DNA from 2 places in the Streptococcus sp. HMSC072C09 genome. Region 2 is predicted to be linked to the other one. Evidence: predicted binding sites of a transcription regulator. Region 2 holds the regulator's gene; the other holds the start of a gene.
The links. The regulator HrcA, encoded in region 2, represses chaperone genes, less so after heat shock. The targets are predictions, from matches to a motif close to TTAGCACTCNNNNNNNNNGAGTGCTAA.

Region 1 (15,807 bases), 160 kb from region 2:
GGGGGCCACGTGTGATCGATCTAGATCTGCTCTATATGGAGGACACCATTTGTTACAGTCCAAACTTGATCTTGCCGCATCCTTATGTGGCAGAACGTGCCTTTGTCCTAGAGTCTTTGAATGAAATTGCTCCTCATTTTGTGGACCCTGTTCAAAGAAAGCCCATTCGCCAATTATGGGAGGCTGTCAAATAGTCTCTCTTCTTTGCATCATAATAAAAAACAATCCCTGTTCGAGGGATTGTTGAGAGCGTAGAGAAACGAATCTTTAATAAAATTTAATCAATTCTTTAAAAATTATACTCGTTATAGTTATTCAATCATATTCTGAAACTTTCCGCCGTGAGAAAAGTGCCTGAAACGACTCAGTTTCAGGCACTCGGAATTATTGAGACCTTAGGCTCAATAATTAGTCATGGAACTTCTTCGAAGTTCGCTGACGTCCGTACTCACCTAAGGAAAGTTTTTTAAGAAGACTTTGTCTTCAATCTGAACAATTCCTAGAGCAGGGATTGTTTTTGTTTGTCTGAGTTTATTTACGATATAAGCGATCGTATTGGTAGACAGGATCCATGGTGACGTTGATACCGAGCTTACGAAGGACATTCTTGTCTTCGTCTGTCAGCATCACGGTTGAGTGGGCTTCACTGCCTTTCAACTTGCCTAATTCTTGCATAGCAAGTTTAGCGTCTTCATTGCTCATGGCTGTAATGGCAAGGGCAATGAGGATCTCGTTCGAGTGAAGACGAGGGTTACGGCTACCCAAATGATTGATCTTCAGGCCTTGGATGGGTTGAACGTATTCTGGCTCGATTAATTTGGTTTCTTTATCAATATGCGCCAATTTCTTGATCGCATTGATTAAGAGGGCTGCGGTTGGGCCAAAGAGATCAGAGGTTTTTCCGGTTACCATCTCGCCGTTTGGTAATTCAAGGGCTAAGGCTGGCTCACCTGTTTCTTCTTCTTTTTGGCGGGCAAGCACGGTTACTTTCCGATCATTTGGAGTAATGCCCAAATCATTCATCAAGAGCTCAATCTTTTTGACAGCTCCTTCACCGACACGCTCGGCTTTGACATCCAAAATGGTTTGGTAATAGCGACGGATAATTTCTTGTTGGGAAGCTTCAATCGCAGCGTCATTGTCCACAATGGCAAAGCCAACCATGTTGACACCCATGTCTGTTGGAGAAGCATAAGGAGAGGTTCCTAAGATGCGTTCCAACATGCGCTTCAAGACAGGGAAGATTTCGATATCGCGGTTGTAGTTGACCGTCGTTTCCCCGTAGGTTTGGAGGTGGAAGGGATCGATCATATTGACATCGTCTAGATCTGCAGTCGCTGCTTCATAAGCCAAGTTGACTGGGTGGTGCAAAGGAAGATTCCATACTGGGAAGGTTTCAAACTTAGCATAACCTGATTTGATCCCATTTAATTGGTCATGGTACATATTGGACATACAAGTTGCCAGCTTACCAGAACCAGGGCCAGGAGCTGTCACAACGACCAAATTGCGACTAGTTTTGATGTAGTCGTTTTTCCCCATCCCTTCAGGAGAGATGATGTGGTCCATATCAGTCGGATAGCCCTTGATCGGATAGTGGAGATAAGAGGCGATCCCGCTCTTATCCAGTTGTTTGCGAAAGGCGTCTGCTGCAGCTTGTCCAGCATATTGGGTGATGACGACAGAGCCTACAAAGATCCCTAATTCATTGAATTTGTCGATCAAGCGCAGTACTTCTTGGTCATAAGAAATTCCTAGATCTCCACGGGCTTTTGAGTGCTCAATGTTGTTGGCGTTGATGGCAATGACAATTTCCACCTGGTCGCGCAATTCTTGGAGCAACTTGATCTTATTGTCTGGTTCGTATCCAGGGAGGACACGAGCAGCGTGGAAGTCTTCTAACATCTTACCACCAAATTCAAGGTAGAGCTTGCCATCGAATTGGTTGATCCGCTCAATAATGTGGTCACGTTGCAAGTTCAAATACTTTTCAGAACTAAAAGCTTGTTTTTTCATGTAAAACTCCTGTATATAAGGGAAGGGTCTGCCACACAAATCCAAGGATGAGTGTTCCGTTCCCTACCATTTCATTCTTTCATATTATATCAGAAAACAGATGGAAGATAAAATATTCTAAGATACTTTCCTAAGGGGAGTGTGGATGCCAAGGGGCTCAATGGTGACTCACGGTGGAAAGTTTCCAAGAGAAGTTTGTTTTCCCTCTAAAAAAGCCCCTTACGGGGCTTCAGATCGATGTTGTTTAATAGTGTTTGATCAAATCAACTGTAGAGCGATCCAATTTCTTAACCAACGCTTGTAAGAAGGCTTGCGCTTGCAAGAAATCATCCATGGCATAGAGGGTTTGGTGAGAGTGGATGTAACGTGCACAGACACCAATAGTGGTTGATGGGACTCCACCATTCTTCAAGTGCGCTGCACCTGCATCGGTACCACCTTTGGCACAATAGTATTGGAATTTGATGCCCGCTTCTTCAGCAGTAGTGAGCAAGAAATCTTTCATATTTGGTAGCATGATGTGACCTGGATCATAGAAGCGAAGCAGTGTTCCTTCCCCAATCGCGCCTTGGTCTCCAAAGACATCGGCTGCTGGCGAACAGTCTACAGCAAGGAAGATTTCAGGATCAAATTTAGTGGTTGAAGTGTGGGCTCCACGAAGTCCCACTTCTTCTTGAACGTTGGCTCCTACATAGAGTTCGTTGTTTAAGGCTTGTCCAGAAAGACTCTTGGCCAATTCGCTGACCATCAAGACGCCGTAGCGGTTATCCCATGCTTTGGAGATGACGTTTTTACCATTAGCAGTGAGAATCGCAGAGCTATCTGGGACCAAGGTATCTCCAGGACGGACCCCATAGCTTTCAGCTTCGGCTTTAGAGCTAAAGCCTGCATCAAAGACGATGTCGCTAATGGCAGGTACGGTTGGTCCACCTGTTCCACGTGTCAAATGAGGAGGAACAGATCCTGAAATCGCAGGGTATTCACGTCCGTCACGTGTAAAGAGTTTGAAGCGTTGGCTGCTAACGACCATCGGATTCCAACCTCCGATTGGGACAACACGGAAAGTTCCGTCAGCTTTGATTTCGCTGATCATAAAACCAACTTCGTCCATGTGGGCAGCTACTAAGATACGAGGAGCATCGGCTGCTGTTGAGTGTTTCACCCCAAAGATCCCACCGAGACCATCTGTCACGATTTCGTCCACATGAGGGGTCAATTGTTGGCGCAAATAATCCCGTACAGGAGCTTCATGACCTGAGATAGCAGGGATTTCAGTTACTTCTTTGATTTTAGAAAATAAATCAGTCATAGGTTACCTTCTTTCTGATGCTATTTTATCACTTTTTATACAAGGATGGTAGCGTTATTATGGAAATCAGTCCCAAAAAGCAGAGGGAGAGATCCAGCTTAGACCGTTGTCCCTCTGCTTATTTTGTGTTACAATAGGCACTATGAAAGCTAAAAAAATTATTTTGTCTAGTCTGGCTCTAGCAAGTGCAGGAGCTCTTGCGGCCGGTGTTTATAAAATTGCCAAAGATCAAAAGCGTCTTCGTACCCAAGAAGAATTGGTAGCAGAAGTACGGGAGCAAATGGAAGCCATGGGGACGATTGCGACTCTGTATGTGGAACTCTACGAGTCGAGTGAAGAGCGCTTAGTAGGTGGTGTCATTTTTGAAGATGAGCGCCATTACCGCTTTATCTACGAGGACGGTCTCTTGCATTACGAAGAGGAAAAACTATGATTATACCAAATTCTCTAGAAGAAATTGCTTCATATGTAGAGCAAGATGGCAAGAAAGTGTTTGTCTTTTCAGCAGATTGGTGTGGGGATTGTCGTTACCTCAAGCCTTTTTTGCCGGAGATTGAGACTGAAAATCCTGAATTTACCTTTATCTTGATTGACCGAGATGCCTATATGGATCTGGCGAAAGTCTGGGATGTTTATGGGATCCCTAGTTTGGTGGTTCTGGAAAAGGATAAGGAAATCGGTCGGTTTGTCAATCGAGATCGGAAAACCAAAGCGCAGATTACAGCATTCTTAGCAGGATTAAAATAGGAGAAAATCATGATTGTAACATACAACAAAGAACAAGTCGGCGATGTCTTGATGCTGACCTTGAAAAATAGTGGAGATGCAAAGCTCGCGGTGGAGAGAAAAGGAAAAGTGGCTCGCGTTTACCGTGAGGACAAGCAAGAAACCGTTGCCTGGAATATCTTTGACGCCTCATCTTTCTTCGCCATCGAAGGCAAGGGCCAAGTCTTTTTGACAGATGAGCAAGTGGATCGTTTGAACCAAGAATTGGAAAGAGAAGGCTTCGCAGAACGTTTGGTCAACGATCGGGAACCAAAATTTGTGGTGGGAGAAATCCTTGAAATGGTGGCCCATCCAGATAGTGACCACTTGAATATCTGCCAGGTAGCAGTTGGACCAGATAAGACAGTTCAGATCGTAGCAGGAGCTCCAAATGCGCGGGTGGGTCTAAAGACCATTGTTGCTCTTCCAGGTGCCATGATGCCGGATGGTAGCTTGATTTTCCCAGGGGCTCTTCGTGGAGAAAAAAGTTATGGCATGATGTGCAGTCCGCGTGAATTGCACTTGCCAAATGCTCCTCAAAAACGAGGCATTATTGAATTGGATGATGCAGAAGTAGCAGGGACACCTTTTGATCCTGCTCGTCACTGGCACGAATAAAGAGAAGAATCTAGGATATTTTGAATCCTAGATTTTTTGATTTTGGTTTGTCACCTCCATTTTTTAAAATTTTTTCGAATAAATAGATAGGAGGTAAATGATGTATAATAAAGTTGTTTTAATCGGTCGCTTAGTAGCGGCTCCAGAATTGCATAAAACCAGCACAGACAAATCCGTTGCCCGAGTGACCGTTGCGGTCAATCGTCGCTACAAGGACCAAAACGGGGAGCGAGAGACTGATTTTGTCAATGTCGTTGTCTGGGGGAAATTGGCTGAAACCATGGCTAGTTATGCTAGCAAAGGGAGCCTGATCTCTTTGGATGGAGAGATTCGGACGCGCCACTACGAGAAAAATGGAGTTATGCAGTATGTGACAGAGGTCCTCTGCCAAAGTTTTCAGTTGCTAGAGAGCCGCGCTCAGCGAGCGATGCGTGAAAATGGTGGAACGGGAGATTTAGCCGATATCATCTTAGAAGAAGAAGATCTTCCTTTTTAGGATCAAAAAAGAAAGCTGGTTCGTTTATAGACCAGCTTTTTTGATACTTGCTAGGGATTTCATTCGGGAACTACTCTTTTAAAAATAAAGCAAAAATATGCATCTGTACAATAAAAGCCAGCACTTTTCTTGAAAAAGTAGTAGAATAAAGTAATATATATTCAAAATTTTCAGAAAAGGAACGGAGTTTGAAGGGGAAAGAAGAAAGAAAAGAACGGTTGAAATGGCTGATAAAACGGGTTTTACTGGTGATTCCAGTGGCCTGCATCCTCTTGTGGATCTATGCCGTTTGTCAAACCAGTAGCATCAAGGATCAGACCAAGATCGGTGTCACCTATATGACCATGAACAATGAGTTCTATAAAAGTATTCATTCGGAAATTAGTCGAATTGCCGATGAGAGAGGGGCTCTTGTATCTGTCCGAGATCCGGAATTGGATGAAAAAAGGCAGAGCCAGCAGATCGATGATTTTTGCGCCCAAAAAGTAAATGTGATTGTGATTAATCCGGTCAAAGGGGATAGTCAGCCCATTTTAAGAGCTCTTAAAAAAGCTAGAAAACAAGGAATTAAGATCATTGCAGTTGATACCCAGCTCAAGCATTTTAAGCCGGATGCCAGCATTGTCTCTGATAACTACCAAGCAGGAGTCTTGATTGCGAAAGAGTTGATGAAACGCTCTTCAAATGCTCGGATCCTTCTCTTGGAGCATAAGGGAACTGTTTCAGCAGATACGCGGATTCAGGGATTTAAGGATACCATCAAAGGGCATGGGTCTTATGAGATCATCTCGGAACTAGAAACCAAGGGTCAGACGGAGATCGCCATGCCCGCTGTCCGTAAGTTTTTGCAGTCAGGGGGGAATGTCGATACTCTAGTCGCCTTGAATGACCGTTCAGCTATAGGAGCTTTAGCAGCGATCAAGGAGCAAGGAATCACCCATCCCATTGCGATCTATGGGATTGATGGCTCACCAGATATGAAAGCCTTGCTGCACTCGACAGATGATGTCGTAGGAACCGTTGCCCAGTCTCCGTTGAAGATGGGAGACCGTGTGATGGAGGTCATCCAAGATATGACGGCTGGGAAGAGCTACCAAAAAGAGATAACCATTCCGGTTCAAATGATGACAAAGGAAAACATCGATCACTTTGATGTGAATGGGTGGCAGTAATGAGAAAATTTAGAGGTGTGAGATACAGTTTGGCAATTCTGATGGTCGTGAATTTTATCGCTGTGATGCTCAACAGTATCATCTATCTTCAAGCAACCAACTATATCATTGCCCAACGACAAGCCTCCCTATTAGTAGAACGTTTAGAGCGTATTCCTTTTGCGCCTTCGACAACTTTTTGGTTGTCTGCGCTCTTATTTGCTGGGATTGCCTTGATCTCCATGAGTCGTTACCGGTCTCAAACGAGTCGATGGTCCATTTTTGATAAGTGGAACATTCTGGAGATCCTCCTGATGTTGCTCTTGATGTGGGTCCAAAATGTAGCTTATAACGGGCTTATTCTATTAGTTTTTGCGGATATCTTCTATGGTTCCAAAGAGTTGAATACCAAGCGCGACCGCAAGTATTGGTTTGCGTTTATCCTAGTGAGTTTCTTGATGCTTCTTGTGACCAACTCAGACGTCTTTTCGCTTTTCTTTCCGATACCTTCTCTGGATGTCTATATTCATTTTTATCCTGCCTCCATTCGGATTCTGGCCTTTTTCTTAAAGAATTCCCTCTATGCCTTGAATATGGTGCTCTTCATTATTTCGCTTTTGTTCTATATTATGAATGTTCTTGCGGAAAACCACGAAGTAGAAGAAGAGTTGGCCATGGTTTCGAAGGTCAATACGGAGTTGAACAACTATATGGCCTTGTCTGAGAAGATTGCAGAGGATCGGGAGCGCAAGCGGATTGCTCGGGAAATTCACGATACCTTGGGGCATGCGCTAACAGGGATCTCAGCAGGTTTAGATGCTGTCGGAGTCTTGATTGATATCGATCCCAATCGGGCAAAAGAGCAGGTGAAAAGTGTATCAGAAGTGGTTCGTGAAGGAATCCAGGATGTGAGAGGCTCTCTCAACCGCCTCCGTCCAGGTGCCCTTGAGGGACGAACCCTCAAAGATGCTTTAGAAAAGATGATCCGCGAGTACCAGACGCTTTCCAAGTTGCAGGTTGATTTACACTATGAATGGGTCGATGTCGATATGGACGTCATGATTGAAGATACGATCTTTCGTGTGATCCAGGAGTCTATGACCAATGCGGTTCGTCACGGTCATGCCAGTCAGATGAGCCTTCATTTTTTTGAGAATGAAGAAGATTACCTGATCGAGTTGCAGGACAATGGGGTTGGGTTTGAAACCTTGACCTATGGCTATGGGCTCAAGCAGATGATGGAGCGCATTTCCATCCTAGGAGGACAGCTTCAATTTGAAAGTCGCGATGGATTTTTCACGCGCGTCAGTTTACCGAAATATAAAGAAGGGAGATAGAGATGGTGATAAAAGTAATGGTGGCAGATGACCAGGCCTTGATTCGAGAATCTCTGAAAATTATTTTGTCAGCCCACCCCGATATCGAAGTGGTGGCCACAGTGGAAGATGGGAATCACGTCTTGTCGAGCATTCCACAGACACATCCTGACCTGATCTTAATGGATATTCGGATGCCAGGCATGGATGGGGTTTTGGCGACAAAAGAGGTAAAAGAGCACTATCCGGATATCAAAATTATTATTTTAACGACCTTTGATGATGATGAATTTATCTATAGTGCACTCAAGTATGGTGCTTCAGGTTATCTTTTAAAGGGAGCCTCGACAGAGGAACTCTATGAAGCGATTAAGGTGGTGTATCAAGGCGGAGCCATGATCAACCCGAATATCGCTAGTAAAGTCTTTCAAATTTTCTCACAAATGGCCAAAACCAACTTCTCTATTGCTGTAGATGAGGACAATGTCAAGGATTTGAGCACGACGGAATGGCGCATTATCCAAGAAGTCGGCTATGGGGAGTCCAATAAAGAAATTGCGGCCAAACTCTTCTTGTCAGAAGGAACCGTGCGCAATTACTTATCAACGATTTTGGCGAAATTAAACCTACGAGATCGAACGCAATTAGCGATCTGGTCAGTCCAAACAGGAGTGACGAGACGTGATTTTTCTAAAGGAAATACAGAATGAAATTGAAGCGAAAGCATCTTTGTTGGGGGATTGGCCTCCTTGTTGTGCTCTGTGCGAGCGCAGGTTTTTATTGGTGGAAACAGCAACCGACCGTACTCCATATCGGTGTTTATGCAGGTTCTAGCTGGGATGTGCCGACCAGTCAACGTTCCCATGCCTTGGATCGAGCGATTCAAAAATTTGAAAAATCCCATCCCCACGTCCGTGTAGAGTATGAAAACGGGATTCCGCAGTCAGATTATTCAGACTGGCTCTCTGAAAAGATTGTCTCAGGAAAGACGCCAGATGTGTTTATGGTCTCTGAGCAAGATCTTTCCTTATTAGCAGCGCGAGGCGTATTAGAAAAGTTAAACGGCTATATGGATCGAAAAGATCAAGCTGCCTTTTATCCCGTTGCCTTTGAATCGGGTGTCTATCAGGGGCAAACCTATGCCTTACCTTATGAAAGCAATCCGATTTTGATGTGTGTCAATAAAGATCTCTTAGATAAAGAAGGTATCGCGGTTCCCAAAGAAGGCTGGACCCTTGAAGAGTTCTATACGATTTGCAAGAAACTAACCAAAGATACCAATGGGGATGGGCAATTGGACCAATTTGGGAGCACAGAATACACCTGGAAAGAAGCCTTGGCGGCAAATGGAGGTCATCTTTTCCAAGGAGGCATGCTCAAGCTGACAGCTCCAGAAGTGAAAGAGTCTTTGACTTTTCTGCAAAAATTGGAAGATCTAAATAAAAATTACAAGGTGAGCTCTAAAGATTTTGACCAGGGGAAAGTCGCCTTCTATCCCATGACCTTGGCCCAATATCGGACCTATAAACCTTATCCCTACCACGTTTCAAAATATTCAAACTTCACCTGGACCTGTATCCCGATGCCTGCTAAGTCAAAAACGACCAAGGCAACCTTAGTCACGACGACTTCTTTTGCTATGTCAGCTCGGAGTTCTCATTCCAAGTTGGCTTGGGAATTGATGCAACTTTTGACAGAGGATCCAGACATTCAACAAACTCTCTTTGCCCAATCCCAAGGGATCTCTGTCATGCCACAGGTAGTCAAGAGTCGCTCTAGTAAAGACCTTTTGCAGGTGGATGATTTTGGAACAGATTCCTTGACCAATCAGACCTTGAACCGCATCATGGAACAAGCTGTTGAAAGTAGTCCGAAAAATGTCTCAAAAGAGGTGCTAGAAAAGCTAGATTACTTGATTGGCAATGCCTTGCGTGATCAGGATGTCGAGAACCGCTTGCCTCAAATTCAGAGGGAGATTGAAAGTAGTCTACAGGTAGGAGTTTAGAGTAAAATAAGATGGCATTTTGTCAAGTGACAGATGTCATTTTTTTATTGCTAAATGTCATATTGGGAATGTGACATTTGACAATGTAAAAGCGCTTTCAAATAGTCTACAATAGAGTCAAATAAAGGAGGCGTAGCAAAATGAAATACCTCATTTTGGTCAGTCATGGTGGACTGGCAGAAGGTCTAAAAACATCACTAGCCATGTTTGCTGGTGACAAGTTGGATCAGGTCATCGCAGTTGGACTCAAAGAAGGAAAATCAGTTGATGACTTCGCAGTTGATTTCAGAGAGAGCATTTCAGGATTGACAGCTGATGATTCTGTTTTGGTCTTGGCAGATATCGTAGGTGGTAGTCCATTAACCACTGCAGCCACGGTTCTAGAAGAAGCTGGAAAGCTCGATGGAGCCTTGATCCTTGGTGGGATGAACCTTACCATGGCCTTGACGGCAGTTGTGATGAAGGATGTGTTGGATGGAGACGATTTGTCAGCCACCATCTTATCAGAAGCACGATCTGCACTACAGCCTTTTGAAATTTCAGCCGCTGGTGCTGAAGAAGATGATGACGATATTTAATAGGGAGGTACCTTATGGTAGTAACATTTGTACGGATTGATGACCGCATGATTCACGGTCAGACAGTCACACGCTGGGCAAAAGAAAAACCATGTGATGGTTTGATTGCCGTAAACGATGCAGCAGCATCAAACAAGGTTTTGATTCAAGCTTACAAAGGCGCATCAGACAAGAAAACCTTTGTATGGACAAAGGAAGCCTTTAAAGAAAAATCAGCAAAAGTAACAGAATCAGATAGTCGTTACTTCTTGATCACCAAAAATCCAATCGATATGAAGGAAATTTTGGTCGACCAAGGGTTTGTCCCAGGTGATGTCAAAGAAATCATTGTTGGCCCTGCAAATGATCGTCCTGGAGCTGTGAAATTGGGAAATAACCAATCCATCACTCAGGAAGAAGCAGAAGCCTTCCAAGCTATTCAAGCAGCAGGCTACAAGGTGAAATTCCAATTGTTGCCAGATGTTTCCATCGGTTATTGGGATGATTTCAAATCAAAATTTGGTTTTTAGAACTAACAGTCTGATCTGTTAGGTAAATAAATTTACAAACAAAAGGAGCGTTTGTTATGACAATTTCATGGATTCAAGCAATCTTGCTTGGTATTTTCGCCAGCTTGTCTTCAATGCCTGGTATGGGAGGTTCCAGTATCGGGAACTATACACTCGGTCGTCCCTTGATCGGTGGGTTGATTTCAGGTTTAATTCTTGGAGATGTGACAACCGGTATTATGGTCGGGGTTGCCCTTCAAGTCGTTTATATCGCCTTGGTAACACCTGGTGGTACCGTATCTGCCGATGTGCGTGCCATCTCTTACATCGGTGTTCCTCTTGCTATCTTGTTTGTGCATGCTAATAACATCACAGATGAAGCAGGAATCGCCGCAGCTGCAGCTCCAATCGGTGCAGCCGTTGGGACAATTGGTACAGTTCTTTTCTACGGTACCGCTACTATGAACTTGGTTTGGCAACACATTGGTTGGAAAGCCGTTGAAGAAGGAAACTTCAAAAAACTCTACGCAGTTGACTGGGTTTACCCTTGGATCTCTCACTTCCTCTTCTCTTTCCTTCCAACAATGATTATCACCAAATACGGTGAAAACATGGTTGATTTGATGAAACAATACCTTCCTATGGATGGTTACTGGATGAAAGCCCTCTTTACAGTCGGTGCTCTTCTCCCATGTGTCGGTATTGCCATCTTGTTGAAACAAATTGTTACAGAAGCAACTGACTTCATTCCATTCTTTGTTGGATTTACCTTGGCAAAATCTCTCGGATTGAACTTGGTATCCAGTGCCGTTGTTTCATTAATCTTTGCAGTAATCTACTATGAACTTGAAGTGATCAAATCGATGAAAGCTGCTCCAGCCGGAGTGGTGGACCAAGACGATGATGAGGAGGATATTTAAAATGGCTGATAGAAAGAAAATTTCAAAGAAAACATTAGCAAAAGCATTCCATCATTGGTATTATGGTCATTTGACTTGTTTCTCTCAAGAACATATGCAAACCTTCGGGTACTTGACTTCTATGCTTCCAATCGTAGAAGAAATGTATGATACAAAAGAAGAACAAAAGGATGCTATGCAAACCTATACGGCCTTCTTCAACACTGAACCACAACTTGGATCTCTTGTTGTAGGGATCACAGCTGGTTTGGAAGAAGCGCGTGCAAACGGAGATGCAGTAGATGGCGAAACCATCAACGGTATGCGTGCCGGTTTGATGGGACCAATCGCTGGTATTGGTGACTCATTGGTCGTTGGTACCTTGATTCCAGTTCTATTAGGGATTGCCCTTGGACTTTCTAAAGGTGGTAACGTCGCTGGTGCTCTCTTCTACATCGTCGTATGGAACCTCTTAGTCTACTTTGGTATGCGCTTTGCCTTCTTCAAAGGTTACCAATTAGGGGATAAAGCCGTTGAATTCCTTGTAGGACCAAAAGGACAAGCTCTTCGTAAAGCGATCAGCGTTGTCGGTGGTATGGTTATCGGTGCCGTAGCAGCTACTTGGGTATCTGTTACAACAGCCCTTCAATTCAAGAATTCTGAAGGAAAAGTCTTCTTGAACATCCAAGAAAAGATCGATGGTGTTTATCCAGGTCTCTTGACAGCAGCCTTCATCACTCTTTGCTGGTGGTTGATGTCTAAGAAAAAAATTTCACCAAACAAAGTTATGTTACTTCTCGTTGTAGTTGCTTTGATCGGTGTTGCCCTTGGTATCTTTGACCCACATCTTAAATACTAAGGTAAAGAACAAACGAATTTGCTAGTAGGAGTTTTTGAGAATGAAGTGAATGGACCTCCTTTACTTGCACTTCATTCTCAATTTTTATTAGGAGGAATCCCATGGTTACAAAACAAGAACTTGTCAATGGATATGAAACAGAAATCAAGTACCAACGCCACATGCTTGAAAACCTTGGTCGTTGGTTCAGCTTACTCTTTATCATTGCCAGTATTGGTGTGGTATTGATCTATCTCTTTCACAAAAGTTTCCTCCCACTCTTGATCCTCGGGATTTTACTAGCCTTGGTTGGAATTTTAGGCATGATTGTTTTTGGATATGGCATCTACCGCGGGCGGATCAATCTTCAAAAAGTGATCGATGATTTCAATCAAAAATTGACAATTTTAAATTGATATTTTAGAAACATCTCATCTATTTTTGAGGTGTTTTTTTCTTGACTATTTCTGACCAAGTGATACAATAGAAACATAAGTTAGCACTTGCGTATAGAGAGTGCTAAAAACACGTATGGAGGAATGAACATGTTAAAACCATTAGGAGACCGTGTGGTCTTAAAAGTAGAAGAAAAAGAACAGACTGTTGGAGGTTTTGTCCTCGCAGGTGCGAGCAAGGCTGATACAAAAACAGCTGAAGTAGTGGCCGTTGGTGAAGGCGTGCGTACTCTAAGTGGTGAACTCATCGCTCCAGCTGTAAAAGCAGGAGACCACGTTTTGGTTGAAAGCCATGCAGGAATTGAAGTTAAAGATGGGGAAGAAACCTACACCATCGTTGGAACAGCAAACATTCTTGCAATTGTAGAGTAAGAGAAGAAAGAGGTAAGAGAAATGGCAAAAGATATTAAATTTTCATCTGATGCACGTTCTGCAATGGTCCGTGGTGTCGATGTCTTAGCAGATACAGTGAAAGTTACGTTGGGCCCTAAAGGTCGCAATGTGGTTCTTGAAAAATCATTTGGTTCACCTTTGATCACAAATGATGGGGTGACTATCGCAAAAGAAATCGAATTGGAAGACCATTTTGAAAATATGGGTGCTAAATTGGTGTCAGAAGTGGCTTCTAAGACCAATGATATCGCAGGTGACGGTACAACGACCGCAACGGTCTTGACTCAAGCTATCGTCCGTGAAGGGATCAAAAACGTCACTGCAGGTGCTAACCCAATTGGCATCCGTCGTGGGATTGAGACAGCTGTTGCAACAGCAGTAGAAGCTTTGAAAAACAATGCGATTCCAGTATCGAGTAAGGAAGCGATTGCTCAAGTAGCTGCTGTGTCTTCTCGTTCTGAAAAAGTCGGTGAGTACATCTCTGAAGCCATGGAAAAAGTTGGCAAAGATGGGGTCATCACCATTGAAGAGTCTCGTGGAATGGAGACAGAACTGGAAGTCGTTGAAGGTATGCAATTTGACCGTGGTTACCTCTCACAATACATGGTCACTGATAATGAAAAAATGGTGGCAGACCTTGAAAATCCATACATTTTGATCACTGACAAGAAGATTTCAAATATCCAAGAAATCTTGCCATTGTTGGAAAGCATTCTTCAAAGCAACCGTCCACTCTTGATCATCGCAGATGATGTCGATGGCGAAGCTCTTCCAACACTTGTCTTGAACAAGATCCGCGGTACCTTTAATGTCGTAGCTGTCAAGGCACCAGGATTTGGAGATCGCCGCAAAGCCATGCTAGAAGACATTGCCATCTTGACTGGTGGTACAGTCATTACAGACGATCTTGGTTTGGAATTGAAAGATGCAACCATTGAAGCCCTTGGGCAAGCAGCTAAAGTGTCAGTCGATAAAGACAGTACCGTCATTGTCGAAGGTTCTGGTAACCCAGAAGCGATCGCTAACCGTGTGGCTGTTATCAAGTCACAAATCGAAACTACAACCTCTGAATTTGACCGTGAAAAATTACAAGAACGTTTGGCCAAATTGTCTGGTGGTGTTGCCGTAATCAAGGTTGGTGCTGCAACAGAAACAGAATTGAAAGAAATGAAACTCCGTATCGAAGATGCCCTTAATGCGACTCGCGCAGCCGTTGAAGAAGGGATCGTTGCCGGAGGTGGTACAGCCCTTGTCAATGTCATCTCTGCAGTCGCAGCCCTTGAATTGGAAGGGGATGAAGCGACCGGACGCAATATCGTTCTTCGTGCTTTGGAAGAACCAGTGCGCCAAATTGCCCACAATGCCGGTTACGAAGGATCTATTGTGATTGATCGCTTGAAAAATGCCGAAGTCGGAACAGGTTTCAATGCTGCAACAGGTGAATGGGTGAATATGATTGATGCAGGAATCATCGATCCAGTTAAAGTGAGCCGTTCAGCCCTTCAAAACGCCGCTTCCGTAGCGAGTCTGATCTTGACGACCGAAGCAGTCGTAGCCAACAAACCAGAACCAGCAGCCCCAGCAGGACCAGGAATGGATCCAAGCATGATGGGCGGGATGATGTAAGACACTTAGCCTAATGGGTGCTGAAGCACCTCATTAGGCTACGGCAAGCATCATGGTGCCTTGCCGAAGTGTCTTACTAAGAAAATAAAGAAGGCGTTATCGGCCTTCTTTATTTTCTGTCGTAACCTGATACCCATGATTGGTTCTAAAGCACGAATCATTTGACGCCAGCCGCTATTGTGCGGTCTGGCTAATCATCTTACTAGCTCAAAGAGAGTGGGACAGAAATCGGTAATTCGTTAGAATTCGATTTCGTCGTCCCACCTCTGCACAGTTGAGTAGGGCTGTAAAAGCTGATGAAATCAGCGTAGTAGAGCCCACTCAACCACTGCGTCTTGCTCGACAACCTAAAAATAATTGAGAGGCTAGGACTTTTGTCCCAGTCTCTTTTTATCGTGCTTTGGGATTTTTATTTGTTATGGAATAATATTTTTATTTTAAATTTTGTAACAGAAATGATAAATACTAATTAAAGAGGACTTGCGTAGATGCTTGGGAATCAAGCGTTTGTGGTGTTTTCAGGAAGAGGGATATTTGCCAACAAATTGCAATACAAATTAACTGATTTTGTAATAATTCTAGTGTATACTAGTAAGAGTAGATCACAGGTCTACATTGTTGCAAGGGGAGAACTTCCCACATACATGTCTATTGACAATAAAACTTGATCGTAATATCGCTGTTAGTAAAATGAGAGTTTGAACATAGCATAGATTTTATCGACCTTTTTCATATTAAAAAATATTTTTCAAATTCCCCTTGCGCAAGCTCTTCCGGATTCCTCCGGGAGAGTTTTTTGTTTAGGAGAAAAGGTAGAAGGCCTATCAAGTCTCTTTTGAAAGAGTGGCTCAGTA
Region 2 (15,807 bases):
GGTAAATCTCCTTATGTTTCATTTCCTAAATGGAGAAGGATCCGGTCTTAAACCTCATCCTATCCTCAATGATAGATTGAAAACTTCTCGTCACTAAATCTATCACGCATTTTATCGTTACACTCTATTGTACGATAAATTTCCCCTTTCGTCAAAGGAAAATTCCAGGATTCTCCATGAAATCAGAAAAGGGAGTGGGAAAGAACTCCGACTAGTTAAAAAGAGTTCGTTTTCCCACCCCCGCACAGTTGATTAGGTCATCTTTGGAGCTTAAAGGCGAACAAAGATGCCAATCAACCACTGCGTCATACAGTTATTTCTATCAAACATCAAAGGCTGGACAGTTGTTGCCCAGCCTTTTTTATCTAAATTATTTTACTTTTGCTGTGCTTGTGATCACGTTCACTGCTTTCTTCACTGTGATGTCATGTTTCAACATTTCTGGTGAAAGAAGGTTGCGAACTTGTTCAACTGGCATATTGTAATCTGCTGCCAATTGTTCGATTTCAGCGTTGATTTCTTCTTCAGTTGCTTCGAAGCCTTCTGCTTTCGCTACTGCTTCAACCACAAGGTTTGTCTTCGTACGGCTTTCAGCTTCTGCTTCGTATTGTTTGTGAAGATCTTCTTGAGTTGTTCCAGTGATTTGGAAGTACATTTCAGGTGAGATACCTTGACGTTGCATGTTTCCAAGGAACTCGTTGATTGAACGGTGTACTTCTTCGTGGATCATTTCTTCTGGAAGGTCAACGATTTCAGCGTTTTCAACTGCAAGATCGATTGCTGCTGCTTCTACTGCATCATTGTATGCTTCTTCTTTAGCTGCTGCCAATTCTTTGCGGTATTTTTCTTTCAATTCGTCAAGAGTTTCAACTTCTTCGTCGATGTCTTTTGCCAATTCATCGTCAAGAGCTGGTACTTCTTTTGCTTTTACTTCGTGGATAGTTGTCACGAATTTCGCTTCTTTACCTGCAAGGTCAGCTGCTTGGTAGTCTTCTGGGAAGGTTACGATCACATCAACTGTTTCACCAGCAGAGTGTCCAACCAATTGGTCTTCGAAACCTGGGATGAATTGTCCTGAACCAAGTCCAAGTGAGAAGTTGTCACCTTTACCACCGTCGAATTCAACACCGTCGATAGAACCTACGAAGTCGATCACAACTGTGTCACCTTCTGCTGCAGCACCTTCTTTAACAACCAATTCAGCCAAGTTGTTGCGTTCGCGTTCGATACGAGCATCCACATCAGCGTCTGTTACTTCTTTAGAAACTTCTACTGATACTTCAAGGTCTTTGTAAGCACCCAATTTAACTTCAGGTTTTGTGACAACAGCTGCTGTCAATGTCCAGTCTTGACCTTTTTCCATAGATACAACATCGAAAGTTGGTTGTGCTACAACTTCGATTCCAGCTTCTTTAACAGCTGCTTCATATGCTGCTGGAAGAAGATCGTTCAAAGCATCTTGGTAAAGTGCTTCTTCACCAAAACGTTGGTTGAAGATTGGACGTGGAATATGACCTTTACGGAATCCAGGTACGTTCAAAGTTTTCTTAACTGACTCAAACACACGGTCCAAAGCAGGTTTGATTTGCTCTTGGCTGATTGTGAAAGTCAATACACCGTGGTTAGTTTCTTTGTTTTCAAATGATACAGACATTCTGTCTCTCCTTAAAATAATATAGTCATTCCTTATAATTTTACCACAAAACTTTGAAATTGCAAGTTTTAAAACGTTTTTGCCTCTCTTTTCATCCAAAAAAACTAGCCCTTTAAAGCTAGTTCTGATTATGATTTTCGGATGGGATCATCGAGGTAGAGAGCACGGGCACCGCCGATCAATTTTGGCCGACTGGCGAGGGCTGTGACATGGGCTCCACCTAGTTCACGCAAGATAGGGCGAATTGGAACTTGCACGTGTTTGACGTGCATCCCCACCGAGGTATCTCCGATGTCTAACCCCGCTTGAGCTGTGATAAATTCCACCTCAACAGGATCCTTAAAATACTTGAAAGCTGCGAGTTGTCCAGCACCTCCTGCATGGAGACTCGGAAGGACATTGACGATTTCTAGCTCCTTTTTATCTGCCAATTCTCTTTCGACCACCAAGGCGCGATTGAGATGCTCACATCCTTGTACCGCCAGATAAATGCCTCTTGGATTCAACTCATCTAGTAAGGTCTGGACAATAGCTTCTGCAATGTCGATGTTGGAGGCTTTTCCAATTGGCCCTCCTGCAACTTCACTTGAAGACATCCCGAGCACTAAAATCTGTCCTTGGCGGAGACGGCTTTTTTCCAAGACATCTACCAGGATTTCTTTTGTATCCTTCTTCAGTTGCTCCAGATCCATGAATTAGCTTCCTTTCTTTTGAAATGCATAATAGACCACATAGCCTAAAGCCATTCCAACAAAATTCTGAGCGAGGTTATTCGGAATATCCGAGATAGCAGCTCCCCAGCCATTGCCTAAAAAGAGAGCAGAAGCTAGTGCGTAACCGCCTACCATGACGACTGTCGCAAGAAGCAAGCCTAGGTAACGAGCTTTGCCCTTGAAGCCAGCGAAGTAACCTTGTCCCCCGTGAAAGAGGAGGCTAAAGAACATCCACTGAGGATATCCTGAAATCAGATCCAATAAGAAGGCTCCGACACCACCTACAATAGCACCTTCCTTGCGCCCAAAATAGAAGGCTGTGAAATAGGCACCAAGATCTAGCAGGGTGACGATCCCTGTAGGAGTTGGAAGTTTGGTATAGTAGCCAAGTACAACTGTCAAGGATGTCAAAATAGAGAGGCGGGCAATGAGTTGAGTTCGATTAGATGTCATACTGTACTACTCCATACTGGTCTGAATGTTGAATCGCTTGGAAAACAAAGTCTTTAGAGGCTTTAACAGCTTCAAGTGGAGATTTCCCTTGCACCAACTGGCTGGAAATGCTAGACGCAAAGGTACAACCAGCTCCTGTATTGTTCTTTTCTAAGACTGGCTCTTCAATGACGGTGAAGTCTGTCCCATCATAAAAGACATCGATGGCCTTTTCTTTATTGAGACGATTGCCTCCTTTGACCACGACAGTCGTTGCTCCTAATTCGTGGAGCTTGCGCGCTGCCGCCTTCATATCGTCGAGCGATTGAATCTTGCTTTGGGTCAAGATCTCAGCTTCTGGTAAGTTTGGCGTGATGATGGTCACATAAGGGAAGAACTTAATCAATTCGTCTCGAAGAGCTGAAACTTCTACATCATGACTTTCCTTGCAGACCAAGACAGGATCTAGTACCACAGGAATCTCCGCATGGGCTTTGACATAGTCCAAAGCCAAGTCTGCCACTTGGACATTTGGCAAAAGGCCGAGTTTAATAGCAGAAAAAGGAACATCCTTGAGAGAGTTGAGCTGTTGAGCAAAGGTCGTCGGATCCACCGGAATCACTTCAAAACCGTGCTCCGTCATAGCGGTCAAACAAGTCACCGCTACAAAGCCATGCTGTTTGTTAGTCGTATAAGTTGCAAGGTCTGCGTGAAGACCTCCCCCACTAAAAATATCATTTCCTGAAATAGCTAGAATCAATTCATTACTCATAACGGATCTCCTTTAAATATAAGCCATTTGGCGCTGCTGTAGGACCTGCTAGATTGCGGTCCTTCTTTTCTAAAATTAGATCGATCTGCTCGATCGGCATCCGATCATTTCCAATCTTCAACAAAGTTCCCACCATATTGCGGATTTGCTTGTAGAGAAAGCCATTGCCCGAAAAGGTAAAGACAAGGCGATGATGTTCTGCATCCTCGACCAAGCGAGCCTCTGTAATCGTACGAACCTTATCTTCCACGCTGGTTCCTGAAGCTGTGAAACCGCTGAAATCATGGGTTCCCTCCAACTTTTGGATGGCTGCTTGCATCTTTTCCACATCCAAAGGATAAGGATAGTGGGTGGCATAGTGGCGCATCATGGGGTTCTTGGGACGACCATAATCCACGATGAATTCATAGGTTTTGCTGTGCTTCTTGTAGCGTGAGTGAAAGTCATCTTCTACTTGCTCCACTCGGATGAAATCAATATCCTCTGGGGTTTGGGTATCGAGGGCAAAGCGGAGCTTCTCCTCGTCCCGCGCTTGGGGGAGATCAAAATGAATCACCTGCCCAAGAGCATGGACACCTGAATCCGTTCGCCCCGCTCCATGAATGGTAACAGGGGTTCCTTGATTGAGGCGCGTCAAGGTCTTCTCGATTTCTTCTTGCACACTGCGGGCATGCGGTTGACGTTGAAACCCTGCAAACAAGGTACCGTCATATGAAATGGTTGCTTTGTATCGTGTCATGGTTTTATTTTAACAGGATATAGAAGGGGTTACAAGAGTGAAAAACCCAAACTGTCCGGGTACAGTTTTGCAAGCACAAAAAGAGACTGGGACAAAAGTCCTAGCCTCTCAATTATTTTTAGGTTGTCGAGCAAGACGCAGTGGTTGAGTGGGCTCTACTACGCTGATTTCATCAGCTTTTACAGCCCTACTCAACTGTGCAGAGGTGGGACGACGAAATCGAATTCTAACGAATTACCGATTTCTGTCCCACTCTCCGAACTTCGACCTGTTACAAATCTACTAGGTCTTAGTCTCTTTTTTTATTTTTCAAGTCCATTCCTGCTGCTCCTAAGATCGCTCCTAGTAAAGCGAGTCCCAGAGCAGATTCCACTCCTGTTTCTGGGAGTTGCTTGTTAGAGTTTCCTGTTTCTGAACGAACCTCTTTTTCCACAACTGCTGGAATTGGCGTTGGGATATTTACTGGTGCTACTGGTTGATTCTTTGAGATCACTTGAGGTGTTGAAGGATCTGAAACCATTTTGTTTACAAGCACGTCTGGTTTCACTGGCGCTTCTACTGAAGGGCTTGTTGGGATCACAATTTCTTTGGTACCGACTTCAACAATTTCTGCAACTGGCTCTTTAGCAACTTCTGTAGCGATTACTTTTCGACTTTGATCAAGCGCCGAAACCTCTACATACTCAAGACCTTGCCCTTTAACCCCAGCCTGGATCACTTTGCGTTCTCCTTTAGCGAGATCTGGATTGGTGCGTTCCACAAGGTCAAAATCAAGTTCTTTCTCCACGATTTCAAGACTTGGTTTATCTTCCACTAGGGCTTTGACATCATTTTCAGCCAAGCTACCTACTTGCGTAATTGGCTTAAGCCCCGCAAGGGCTTGGGTCAGAGCGGCCACTTCTTGGTTCACCTGATCTTGATGAGCACGGCTCACATTCCAATTCAAGCTATCTAAGACTTTCGCAAGAGCTGCGCGAGATTCTGGTGTGTATATGTCTAGATCTGTTGGCACCGTAGCAACTGCTTTTCTAAGAGCAGTGAAGTCCGCCTTGAAATAGTCCTTGTTGTGGTTGGCAAAAGCTTCCATTAGATCAAAGACATTTTTTTCGATGTATTCTTCACTTGGGGTATCACACCAAACAGCTACCATGCTACCGACCATCGGCAAAGATGTTTCTGGATATGTTGTACTTGGGAGTTGTCTAAATGGAGTAGCAGCTGCATTGGCAATCGCTTTTTCAATATAACCACCACCCGTTTCAGGTGTTCTTCCCAAAACATAGTACCAGTCTCCGTTGGTATTAAGGAATTTATACCCCTTATCTGCCAAATACTGTGGAGATGCGAGGTTATAGCCCCACCATCCTTTAGACCAGTATGAAATCAAGACGTCCTTGTCAAAGGCAACATCATCTTCATCTCCATAATAGAAGCCATCGTTAAAGGCCATTGGCTGCAAGCCTTTTTCACGCGCCATAGCTGCAAGACTATTGGAATACTCCGCAAATTTACCATAGAGGTCATACCACTTTAGGTAATACCAACCTTGCGCACTGGTAGCGTCATTGGCATATTCATCTGTTCCGTAGTTAAAGATCTTAGACTTGTCTTTGAAGTAGTCCATGTACTTGCCAATCAAGGCTTTGGTAAAGTTGACTGCTGCTTCATTGGTCAAATCCATGGTTGTTTTTGAAACCGTATCAAAGCTGGCTTGTGGGTTTTCAATGCCCAATTTTTCCATGGCCACCAACAAAGCATCCATGTGGCCAGGACTATTGACTGCCGCAATCAAGCCGATTCCTTTAGCAGTAGCATAAGCATGGAGTTCATCCATTTCTGCTTGGGTCAAGGCTTGACCATTTGGATCATCGTAATAGGCCTTGGTGCCTTCTAAAATGGCCTTTTTCACATCATCACTGGCATAGGTTTTGCCATTAGCTTCCACCGTCATATCATCGAGGACGAAGCGCATACCATCGTTTCCGACAAGGAGGTGCAAGTCAGAATAACCCAGCTCACTGGCCTTATCGACGATCCGTTTCAGCTGATCCAATGAGAAGTATTTGCGGCCTGCATCGATCGAGATGACCTTCTTCATGGCGAGTTTTTCTGCTGCTTCTTTTGCAGCAACTTCTTTCGCGTAGCTTTCTGTATACACCAAAGCATCTTGAGCTGCTTTGAGATGGTCGATCAAGGTTTTGGCCTCTGCTCGAGTGGTATTTGTTCCTGCCCCTTCTAAAGCTTTTTTAGCTGCCGTAAAGGCTACTAGAGATTCCGGTGTATAGTGATCCAAATCAGTTGGAGCTTCTGAAAGAGCTTTTTCGACGACTTCAGGATCTGCTACAAAGTAGTCCGCATTCTTGTCCGCGAAGGCATGCATGAGCTTAAAGAGAAGGTCTTTTTTGTAGGTTGCAGATGGCGTATCTGCCCAGGCAGCTACCATGCCACCGATGAAGGGCACCTTAGCTCCATCATTTTTTTGAACCACATCAATCGCTGACTTGGAAATTCCTTCGAGACCTTGATCCAGGTTGTACCAACCAGATCCAGCCTTGTCCCGTCCAAGCACATAATACCAAGCATCATTGGTATTAAGAATCTGATGACCTAGTTCAGACAAGAGTTTTGAAGAAGCGACATCATAGCCGTTCCAGCCACCTGTCCAGTAGGACACAATGATATCCTTGTCAAAAGTGCCATAGGAAGTATCGCCATTGTAGTAGATTCCATCATTGAAGGCCATTGGTTTCATCTTGTGTTTTTTCACAATAGCTGCTAGATCATTAGCATATTGGATGAATTTTTCATAGCCTTTTTCTGGATAGCCTTCACCTGGCCAATGCTTGCTGGCTTGGAGAACCTGCCAACCATGGGCATCTGTGGCATCGTTGGCATATTCATCCAAACCGATGTTAAAAATATCTGCCTTGCCACTGAAATAAGCCGCATACTTGTCTACCAGGGCTTTGGTGAAGTCGATGGCTTTTTGGTTGTCCAAATCAACTGTCCGAGCTGATTTCTTTGTACCAAAATAATTAAAGTGAGGATTTTCGATCCCCAATTGTTCCATGGCCGTCAGAATCGCATCCATGTGACCTGGACTATTAATGGTTGGGATGACACCTACTTTCTTCGATTTGGCGTAGGCCAAAATATCATCCATTTGAGCCTGGGTCAAGGCTGTCCCGTTCGGATCATCGTAATAAGCTTTTGTCCCTTTTTCAACCGCATCTGTCACGGCTTGGCTAGAATAAGAAGTATCTCCCACTTTCAAAGACATATCATCCAGCACAAAGCGCAAGCCGTCATTTCCGACTAGGAGATGCAAGTCTGTATAGCCAGTCTTACTAGCTTCATCAATGATTTCCTTGATTTGGTCTGGTGAGAAGTACTTGCGACCGGCATCGATCGACACAATCTTTTTCTTGGTTAATTTTTCTTCTTGGTCAGAAGCTTTAGCAGGCGTTTCCGTCGCTACTGTCGCTGGTTGAGCTGCCACATCCGACTCTGCGACAGAACTTGCTTCTTCGCGAATCAAACGGTCAAGATCTGATACCCGCAATTCACGATCAGGCAGTGTCGGTTGACTTTGATCGACGATTGGGGCAGGAGCCGTTGGTTTTTCTACTGTTGGCTGAGAAGCTTCCTCATTAAGAGAAATCGTTGACTCACCCTCGCTTGGCTGAGTTGGAACTGTCGTTGAAGGACTGTCTGTAACGCTCGACGTATCTGCAGCTACAACATGAGCACCAGCAAAAAATCCTATGAGCACCGAAGCAGCTCCTACTGCATACTTGCGAATCGCATAACGTGGTTGATGTGATTTCATCAGGACCTCCTAAATTGTCTTTGTAATCGTTTTCTTAAATTTACCACGATATCTTAATAAATTCAATGAGGCTCCAAATTATTCTTTAATTAGGAGAGGAAGTTCTTGGAATCGATCCAAAATAAAACGAGCTCCTTAGTCAAAAGGAAACTCGTTTATTCTTATAAGTCATCTAAAGCATCTTTGACCTTATCAAAGAAGCCTTTTTTCTTTGGGTTGACCTTCAAATCACTTGCTTCCGCAAAGGCTTGAAGGGCTTCTTTTTGCTTGTCATTTAAACCAGTTGGGGTGACAACATTGACAGACACATATTGATCTCCCATGGCACCACCACGTAAGCTTGGAGCACCTTTTCCGCGAAGACGGAATTTTTTACCGGTTTGGGTTCCTTCAGGAATCACCAAATCAACATCGCCATGAACTGTAGGCACATGAACCGTATCTCCAAGAGCTGCTTGGACAATATTCAAATCTAGCTTGTAGTAGATGGTTGAGCCATCTCGTTCGAAGCGATCACTCGGCTCCACGTTGACAACCACATACAAGTCTCCATAAGGTCCACCGTTAAAGCCAGCTTCTCCTTGACCTGCTAAGCGGATTTGTTGACCTGTTTCAACTCCTGCAGGAATCTTGACGTTCACGCTATGGGCTTGTTTTTCATGACCTGTTCCACGACAAGTCGTACATGGATCTTTGATTTCTTGACCACGGCCATGACAGACATCACAGGTCACTTGACGGCGCATCATCCCAAGAGGGGTTTGCGTATCCACATTGATAACTCCAGAACCATGACAGCGTCCACAGATCACCGGACTAGTCCCTGGCTTAGCTCCAGAACCATGACAGGTATGGCAGCTAGCTTCCCGATGGTACTTGACTTCTTTTTCCGCACCAAAAATCGCTTCTTCAAACTTGAGATTGACGCGGTATTGGAGGTCATCCCCTTGACGAGGTGCATTTGGATTACGACTTGCACCACCACCAAAGAAGCTAGAGAAGATATCTTCAAAGCCACCAAAACCAGCACCATCAAAGCCACCAAAACCACCTGCTCCGCCACCGAAGCCACCATTGGCACCTGCAGCACCATATTGGTCATAAGCAGCCCGTTTTTGCTCGTCACTCAAAGTCTCATAAGCTTCTTGAACTTCCTTGTACTTTTCCTCAGCACCAGGCTCCTTGTTGATATCTGGGTGATATTTTTTAGATAATTTCCGATAGGCTTTCTTGATCTCATCTTGAGATGCATTCTTTGAAACGCCCAAACGGTCATAAAATTCAGTATTGTTCATAATTCAAGATACAAAGGGCGTTAAACGGACACAGCCAAAATAGGAGTTTTGACGACGGACGCTTGCGTCCTAGAAAAAACTATCTTTTTGGCATCGTCCGTAGCCCGTGTTCAGTTACGAACACTCTTTGTTCCTTTCTATAATTTTCATGTACATCTTTAGAGGGTGTTTTCTATACTTCGCTTCACTTGATCAAACTCTTGGTCCGATAGAGTAAATATCAAATCCTCTTCTGAGTAGTCGTTTCGTTCTTTAAAATAGTTGTCCGTATTCTCTGCCAACCCTAAGCTTAGAATTACTTTTCTTGCAAACTCTTGATGGGCAAAACCGATAGCCGTAATGATTTGTTTATCTTGCACAACCAGTTTGGGTTGGAAATTCTCACGTGGAAGAAATTCAAAATAATCAAAGAAGTTTTGCCAAATTCCACCTGTAAATTTCGTGTCCTTCAACAGACCTGCTTTCGCTAATAAAAGAGGCGCTGAAGAAATGGCTGCAATGAGGATATCTTGCTCACCAAGGTCCCTCAAGAACGAAATCAATTTCTCATCCTGTAGAGCAGGTCCAATGTTAACCATTCCGGGCAAAATCACACAAGAATACTCTTCTATACGGATTTGATCTAGTGTTTTCGTTGGTTGACAGGGCAAACCATCCTCAGAGACCACCATCGAATGATCTGAAGCGGCATAATCAATCGTACTATCAAAAGACAGAGCTAAAGTACTCGTTAAAGCAGTTATCTCATAAAGAGAAAAATTAGGATAAATGATACAAAGTACTTTTTTCATACGCAACATCCTCTATTTTACCGAAAAACAGAGGCTGGGTTGCAACCTCTGGATTTCTTTTTATCATTTACTAGTTAGGCGTTTAGGAAAGGCGCCATAGCGATTGCCGTAGAGTGACAATCACAAGAGTGAGTATCCATTATTAACGCCTCGCTCTCCGATTTTCAAGCTCGGGATAAAATAGTCCACTGGACTATTTTATTTTTCCGTAAACTCTCCGTCTACGACGTCATCGCCTGCGTTGCCTGATGCTTGTGCTCCTTCAGCTCCTGCTTGTGCTTGTTGTGCTGCTGCAGCTTGTTCGTAGAGTTTAACAGCCAATGCTTGTGCTTTTTCGTTCAAGGCTTCAAGTTTCGCTTTCATTTCTTCAAGGTTACCTGATTCTTGAGCTTTCTTAAGATCATCCAATCCTGCTTGAGCTGCGTCACGTTCTGCATCGAAGCCTTTGCCTTCAGTTTCTTTGATTGTCTTTTCAGTCGCAAAGATAGCTTGGTCTACTTCGTTACGAAGGTCTACTTCTTCTTTACGTTTCTTATCTGCTTCAGCGTTTGCTTCTGCATCTTTCATCATGCGGTCGATTTCTTCGTCTGTCAAACCTGAATTAGATTGGATCACAATAGTTTGTTCTTTTTGAGTTCCAAGGTCTTTGGCTTTAACAGACACGATACCGTTCTTATCGATGTCGAATGTTACTTCGATTTGTGGGATACCACGAGGTGCAGCTGGGATATCTGTCAATTGGAAACGTCCAAGCGTCTTGTTATCTGCTGCCATTGGACGTTCCCCTTGAAGAACGTGGATATCAACGGCTGGTTGGTTGTCTGCTGCAGTTGAGAAGACTTGTGATTTAGAAGTTGGAATTGTAGTGTTGCGGTCGATGAGTTTTGTGAAGACTCCACCCATTGTTTCGATACCAAGTGACAATGGTGTTACGTCAAGAAGGACAACATCTTTGACATCACCAGTGATCACACCACCTTGGATCGCAGCACCCATAGCCACAACTTCATCAGGGTTCACTGATTTGTTTGGTTCTTTACCAGTTTCAGCTTTAACAGCTTCTACAACGGCAGGGATACGAGTTGAACCACCGACAAGGATGACTTCGTCGATATCTGACAAGCTCAAACCTGCATCTGAAAGGGCTTGACGAACTGGAGTTTTCGTACGTTCTACAAGGTCACGAGTCAAATCGTCGAATTTCGCACGAGTCAAGGTCATTTCCAAGTGAAGAGGTCCAGCAGCTCCTGCAGTGATGAACGGCAAGCTGATTTGAGTTGAAGTCACACCAGAAAGGTCTTTCTTCGCTTTTTCAGCTGCGTCTTTCAAACGTTGAAGCGCCATCTTGTCTGTTGACAAGTCGATACCGTTTTCTTTCTTGAATTCTTCAACCATGTGGTCGATGATTTTTTGGTCAAAGTCGTCACCACCGAGTTTGTTATCCCCTGCAGTTGCCAATACATCAAAGACACCATCACCCAATTCAAGGATAGATACGTCGAATGTACCACCACCAAGGTCGAATACCAAGATTTTTTCTTCTTTATCAGTCTTATCCAAACCGTAAGCAAGGGCTGCTGCTGTTGGTTCGTTGACGATACGTTCTACTTCAAGACCAGCGATTTTACCAGCGTCTTTAGTTGCTTGACGTTGTGCATCGTTGAAGTAAGCTGGAACTGTGATAACAGCTTTGGTTACTTTTTCACCAAGATAATCTTCAGCGTAGCCTTTCAAGTATTGAAGAATCATAGCTGAAATTTCTTGTGGTGTGTATTCTTTACCGTTTGCAGAAACTTTTTCAGAAGTACCCATCTTAGATTTGATAGAGATGATGGTATCTGGATTTGTTACTGCTTGACGTTTTGCAGCGTCACCAACGATGATTTCACCGTTTTTGAATGACACAACAGATGGAGTTGTGCGGTTACCTTCTGGGTTTGCGATAATTTTTGATTCAGTTCCTTCAAGAACTGCTACTGCTGAGTTTGTTGTACCTAAGTCAATACCGATAATTTTAGACATATGTTTTTCTCCTTAAGTTTTATCTTCTTTTTTTCTTTTTGATATTTCCCTTAAGTGGTGACGACGTGAGCAACTCCCTTCGGGATTTCATCACTTATTTTTGAGCCTACTGTCTCAAAAATCCCCTATTTCAGTAGCACAAGCTACTGAAACTTTCACCACGGCGGGAAATATCTTCCTTGCAAGCCTCCGGCTTGCGTTTTATCTTTCTTTCATAGTTTAGTGTCGTTTCGGACAAGACAGACTAGTTATAAACCACTACCATGGCTGGGCGCAGGATGCGGTCATGGAGTTTGTAGCCTTTTTGGAAGACTTGTGCGATGGTGTCTGCTGGATGTTCATCATCTGCAGGCAAGGTTTGGATGGCCATGTGGTAGTTATGGTCAAAGGCTCCGTCCGCTGGAATTTCTTCGATTCCTTCTTCTTTCAGAGCATGTACCAAACTTTCTTGGACCATTTCCAAGCCCTTCTTCACATCATCTGTCAATCCTTCGACGGCAAGGGCACGTTCGAGGTTGTCCAGTGATGGTAAGATCGCTTTTGCCAAATCTTGGCTACGGTATTTTTGTAATTGTTGACGTTCTTCATTGGCACGGCGCTGAATATTTTGCATTTCTGCATGAGCACGAAGGTATTTGTTTTCAAATTCCTCGGCACGCGCTTGTGCTTCTTCTAACTCAGAAGGTTGGTTGCTTTCCTCTACAACTTCTTCAGTTGTTTGGGCAACTTCCTCTTCTTTCACGTCTTCTTTTTTGATATCTTCTGTCAAGGCATACACCCCTTTCATTTGGTCTTAATTTACTTCATAATGGTTGCTGTTGAGGTAACGGTAGTAGTCCGTCAACTTCATAACCAGTACCCGTCCGATGACATTGACCAGGCTAATCACACGCCTGTAATCCATCTCTACGGGACCGATCACATGCATGAGGGCCATCCCACGATAAGGAACCAAGAACTTGTGGCTAATCACCGTCACATTCTTCAAGGCCTTCTCTTGAGATTCTGCAACCAGGATCTGGGTCATTTGGTCTTCCGGCATTCCCCCTCGTAACTCCAAGGCTACATGTTGGGGATTATCTAAGAACTGATAGGTCTGAAGATCGGCGTAGGTTAATGATGAAACCTTTCCTTCTACAAAGACCAGTTCTTGAAACAGTTGCGAGAAGACGTAATCAAAGAGATCCAGCACATTGTCTGTCGTCTTGAAATAGCGCTGTACAATCTGTGGAATCTCTGTCCGCAAACGGTAGTGGATATCCAAGACTGTATTTCCAATGAAACGCTCTTGAACCAGCTGATGGAAGATTTCCAAGTCACTGGTTAAGAAATTCTTTGGAATGGCAAACTGGACGGTGACAGGCTTTGATTCATCCAAGGTCAGAACCGCCAAAGCATCGTGGTTGGATAATGGAACAATCTCAAAACCAGTCAAGCGCTGACGTGTCGGTTCAACATCCTGAATCACTGCGGTGTAACCCGTCATCTGGGCTAGTAACTTGGCCGTAGCATCCAAGATATCGTCTAATTTAAAGGCTTCGAAATCAAAGGCTTTCACCACCTGGTAGACATCTTGCTCATCAATCAACTCTAGATCAAGGGAGTTCTGAACAAAATATTGAAAACCAGCTCGACTAGGCATGCGGCCACTCGAAGTGTGGGCCTTTTCTAGTAAGCCTTGTTTTTCGAGAGCAGCCATGTCATTTCGAATGGTCGCACTACTGGATTGAATGACATCTTGTAGCGCTTTTGAACCGACTGGTTCGTGGGTCTTGGTAAAGATATCGACAACAAGATTGAGAATCTCATTTTGACGTTCTGTAACCATGACCTCACCTCTCTTTCATTTTTTAGCACTCTAAACACTTAAGTGCTAAACCATGATTCTATTATACACCCATCCAAAAGAAAGTCAAGAGAAAAAACCAAAAAATTAGCACTCTTTTTTCAAGAGTGCTAAAAATCATTCTTAAGACCTAGAGAAGTAAATCTCCTCTTATTTGCCAGCTTTTTTCAAGAGCTGAATATATTCTTCCAATACTAGCTGATGCTTGGCCATATACTGAGCATTTTCTACGCCAACATAACGGAAATGCCAATTCTCAAAATTCACACCCGTGATGTTGCTCTTCCCATCTGGGTAGCGAAGCACAAAGCCATATTGTGGTGCGATGGCAGCCAGCTGCAAGCCCAACTCATCACTTTGGCCAGCTTCGACACTCATATCAATCGCAAGCCCCGTCTGATGTTCACTCGCACCAGGGACCTGTACCTGGGTCTGCACCTGCTTTTCAGCTTCTTCGTGCGAAAGGCCGCTAGCCTCTAGTTGCGCAACACGCTCATTATAGAGCTCTGTTTGTTCGGCCACACTTCGATAGCCTGATATCAAGGTTTCTTCTGGGGCAATTTTTCGAGCTGCTTCTAAAAATTGACGAGTTGGCTCTACAATCCGACTATCCACTTTGATAGCATCCACATCTGTCAATTGTGGGTTCAGCTCAGGCTTCACATTGTCACGATTGACCAAGATCAACTGCCAGTCTTTGGTCGAAACGGCTGGTAAATCTGATTTTTCTTCCTTTTTCTTAGAAGAAGAGGGAGTCGTTACAGCTGTTTTTTTAGCCTTCCAAAACTGAAGCCCTGAAAACAAGCTTGGCTTCGCTAAGTAAACACCAATTCCTGATCCAAGGACCACAAGAAGAAAGAAACTCAATAGGTAAGGCCACCATTTCTTACGTTTTTTTCTTGCGCGTCTATACTTATTCGTCATGGCCACCCTCTAGAAGTTTTGCTCCAACCTTACGATAGGACAGATCCCCAATCTTTTCAATATGAAAGGCACCATCTTCATAGGCCAAAACCGTCACGCTTCCGTTGTCCAAGACCAATTCTTCGACCGCTTTTGGATCAATGAGATAAATCAAGGTCGTAATGGTCATACCATGGCTAACCACAATAGCATTGCCACCGCCAGCTGCTTCTACCTCTTTTGCGATAGCCTCAAATCCTTCTTTGATCCGACTACTCAAGGTTCCCCAGGATTCAGCCCAACCAGTGGTATCCACTTCGACGATCCCTTCTGCTAACTCCATCAGGCTCAACTGATGGAAATCATCGACCTTAAAGACACGGGGTAAAACTCCCATGAAGAGATCGCCATCATAAGCACCGTCAAAACTACCAAAACACCACTCGCGGATCCGTTTGTCATAACGATAAGGGATTTTCCCTGTCAGACCGAGTTCTTGAAGAATAATTCCCATGGTTTGAATGGTGCGTCCAGAATCACTCGAAACAGCCTCTTCAAAAGAAAGCCCAGCTTCCTTGAGACCAAGTCCTAATTCTCGAATCCCACGCTCTCCTGCTTCTGTCAGCGGAGTGTCTGACCAGCCCTGTGCCCGCCCAATGGTATTAAACATGGTTTTTCCATGACGAGCAATATATAATCTGGTTTTTGTCATTGTATTACCTCCGTATGTATCTCTTTCATTATATCATTTTTTGCAAAAAGAAAGTAGGAAAGCTCTTACAAGTTTTGAGAAAAAGAAAAGGCCATGACC

Region 1: groES (co-chaperone GroES) is a predicted target of HrcA. The motif match lies at 12,976-13,002, and genes of this name have one in related genera.

Annotation. Positions count from the first base shown of each region.
Region 1 is NZ_KV811500.1:54,215-70,021, forward strand. Features, by position in the region: gene folK (2-amino-4-hydroxy-6-hydroxymethyldihydropteridine diphosphokinase) at 1-194, shown strand, start outside; gene HMPREF2893_RS04700 (DUF1846 domain-containing protein) at 532-2,016, opposite strand; gene pepA (glutamyl aminopeptidase) at 2,261-3,325, opposite strand; gene HMPREF2893_RS04710 (DUF4651 domain-containing protein) at 3,468-3,758, shown strand; gene HMPREF2893_RS04715 (thioredoxin family protein) at 3,755-4,072, shown strand; gene ytpR (YtpR family tRNA-binding protein) at 4,082-4,708, shown strand; gene HMPREF2893_RS04725 (single-stranded DNA-binding protein) at 4,809-5,204, shown strand; gene HMPREF2893_RS04730 (substrate-binding domain-containing protein) at 5,393-6,376, shown strand; gene HMPREF2893_RS04735 (sensor histidine kinase) at 6,376-7,692, shown strand; gene HMPREF2893_RS04740 (response regulator transcription factor) at 7,698-8,381, shown strand; gene HMPREF2893_RS04745 (ABC transporter substrate-binding protein) at 8,378-9,676, shown strand; gene HMPREF2893_RS04750 (PTS sugar transporter subunit IIA) at 9,817-10,254, shown strand; gene HMPREF2893_RS04755 (PTS sugar transporter subunit IIB) at 10,269-10,763, shown strand; gene HMPREF2893_RS04760 (PTS mannose/fructose/sorbose/N-acetylgalactosamine transporter subunit IIC) at 10,820-11,662, shown strand; gene HMPREF2893_RS04765 (PTS system mannose/fructose/sorbose family transporter subunit IID) at 11,646-12,500, shown strand; gene HMPREF2893_RS04770 (hypothetical protein) at 12,602-12,895, shown strand; gene groES (co-chaperone GroES) at 13,025-13,306, shown strand; gene groL (chaperonin GroEL) at 13,328-14,953, shown strand.
Region 2 is NZ_KV811500.1:209,592-225,398, reverse strand. Features, by position in the region: gene tig (trigger factor) at 371-1,654, opposite strand; gene HMPREF2893_RS05505 (TIGR01440 family protein) at 1,783-2,346, opposite strand; gene HMPREF2893_RS05500 (ECF transporter S component) at 2,350-2,820, opposite strand; gene HMPREF2893_RS05495 (bifunctional hydroxymethylpyrimidine kinase/phosphomethylpyrimidine kinase) at 2,810-3,571, opposite strand; gene truA (tRNA pseudouridine(38-40) synthase TruA) at 3,564-4,310, opposite strand; gene HMPREF2893_RS05485 (family 20 glycosylhydrolase) at 4,600-8,139, opposite strand; gene dnaJ (molecular chaperone DnaJ) at 8,301-9,434, opposite strand; gene HMPREF2893_RS05475 (DJ-1/PfpI family protein) at 9,593-10,225, opposite strand; gene dnaK (molecular chaperone DnaK) at 10,424-12,247, opposite strand; gene grpE (nucleotide exchange factor GrpE) at 12,492-13,016, opposite strand; gene hrcA (heat-inducible transcriptional repressor HrcA) at 13,041-14,075, opposite strand; gene HMPREF2893_RS05455 (M15 family metallopeptidase) at 14,244-15,017, opposite strand; gene HMPREF2893_RS05450 (histidine phosphatase family protein) at 15,007-15,708, opposite strand.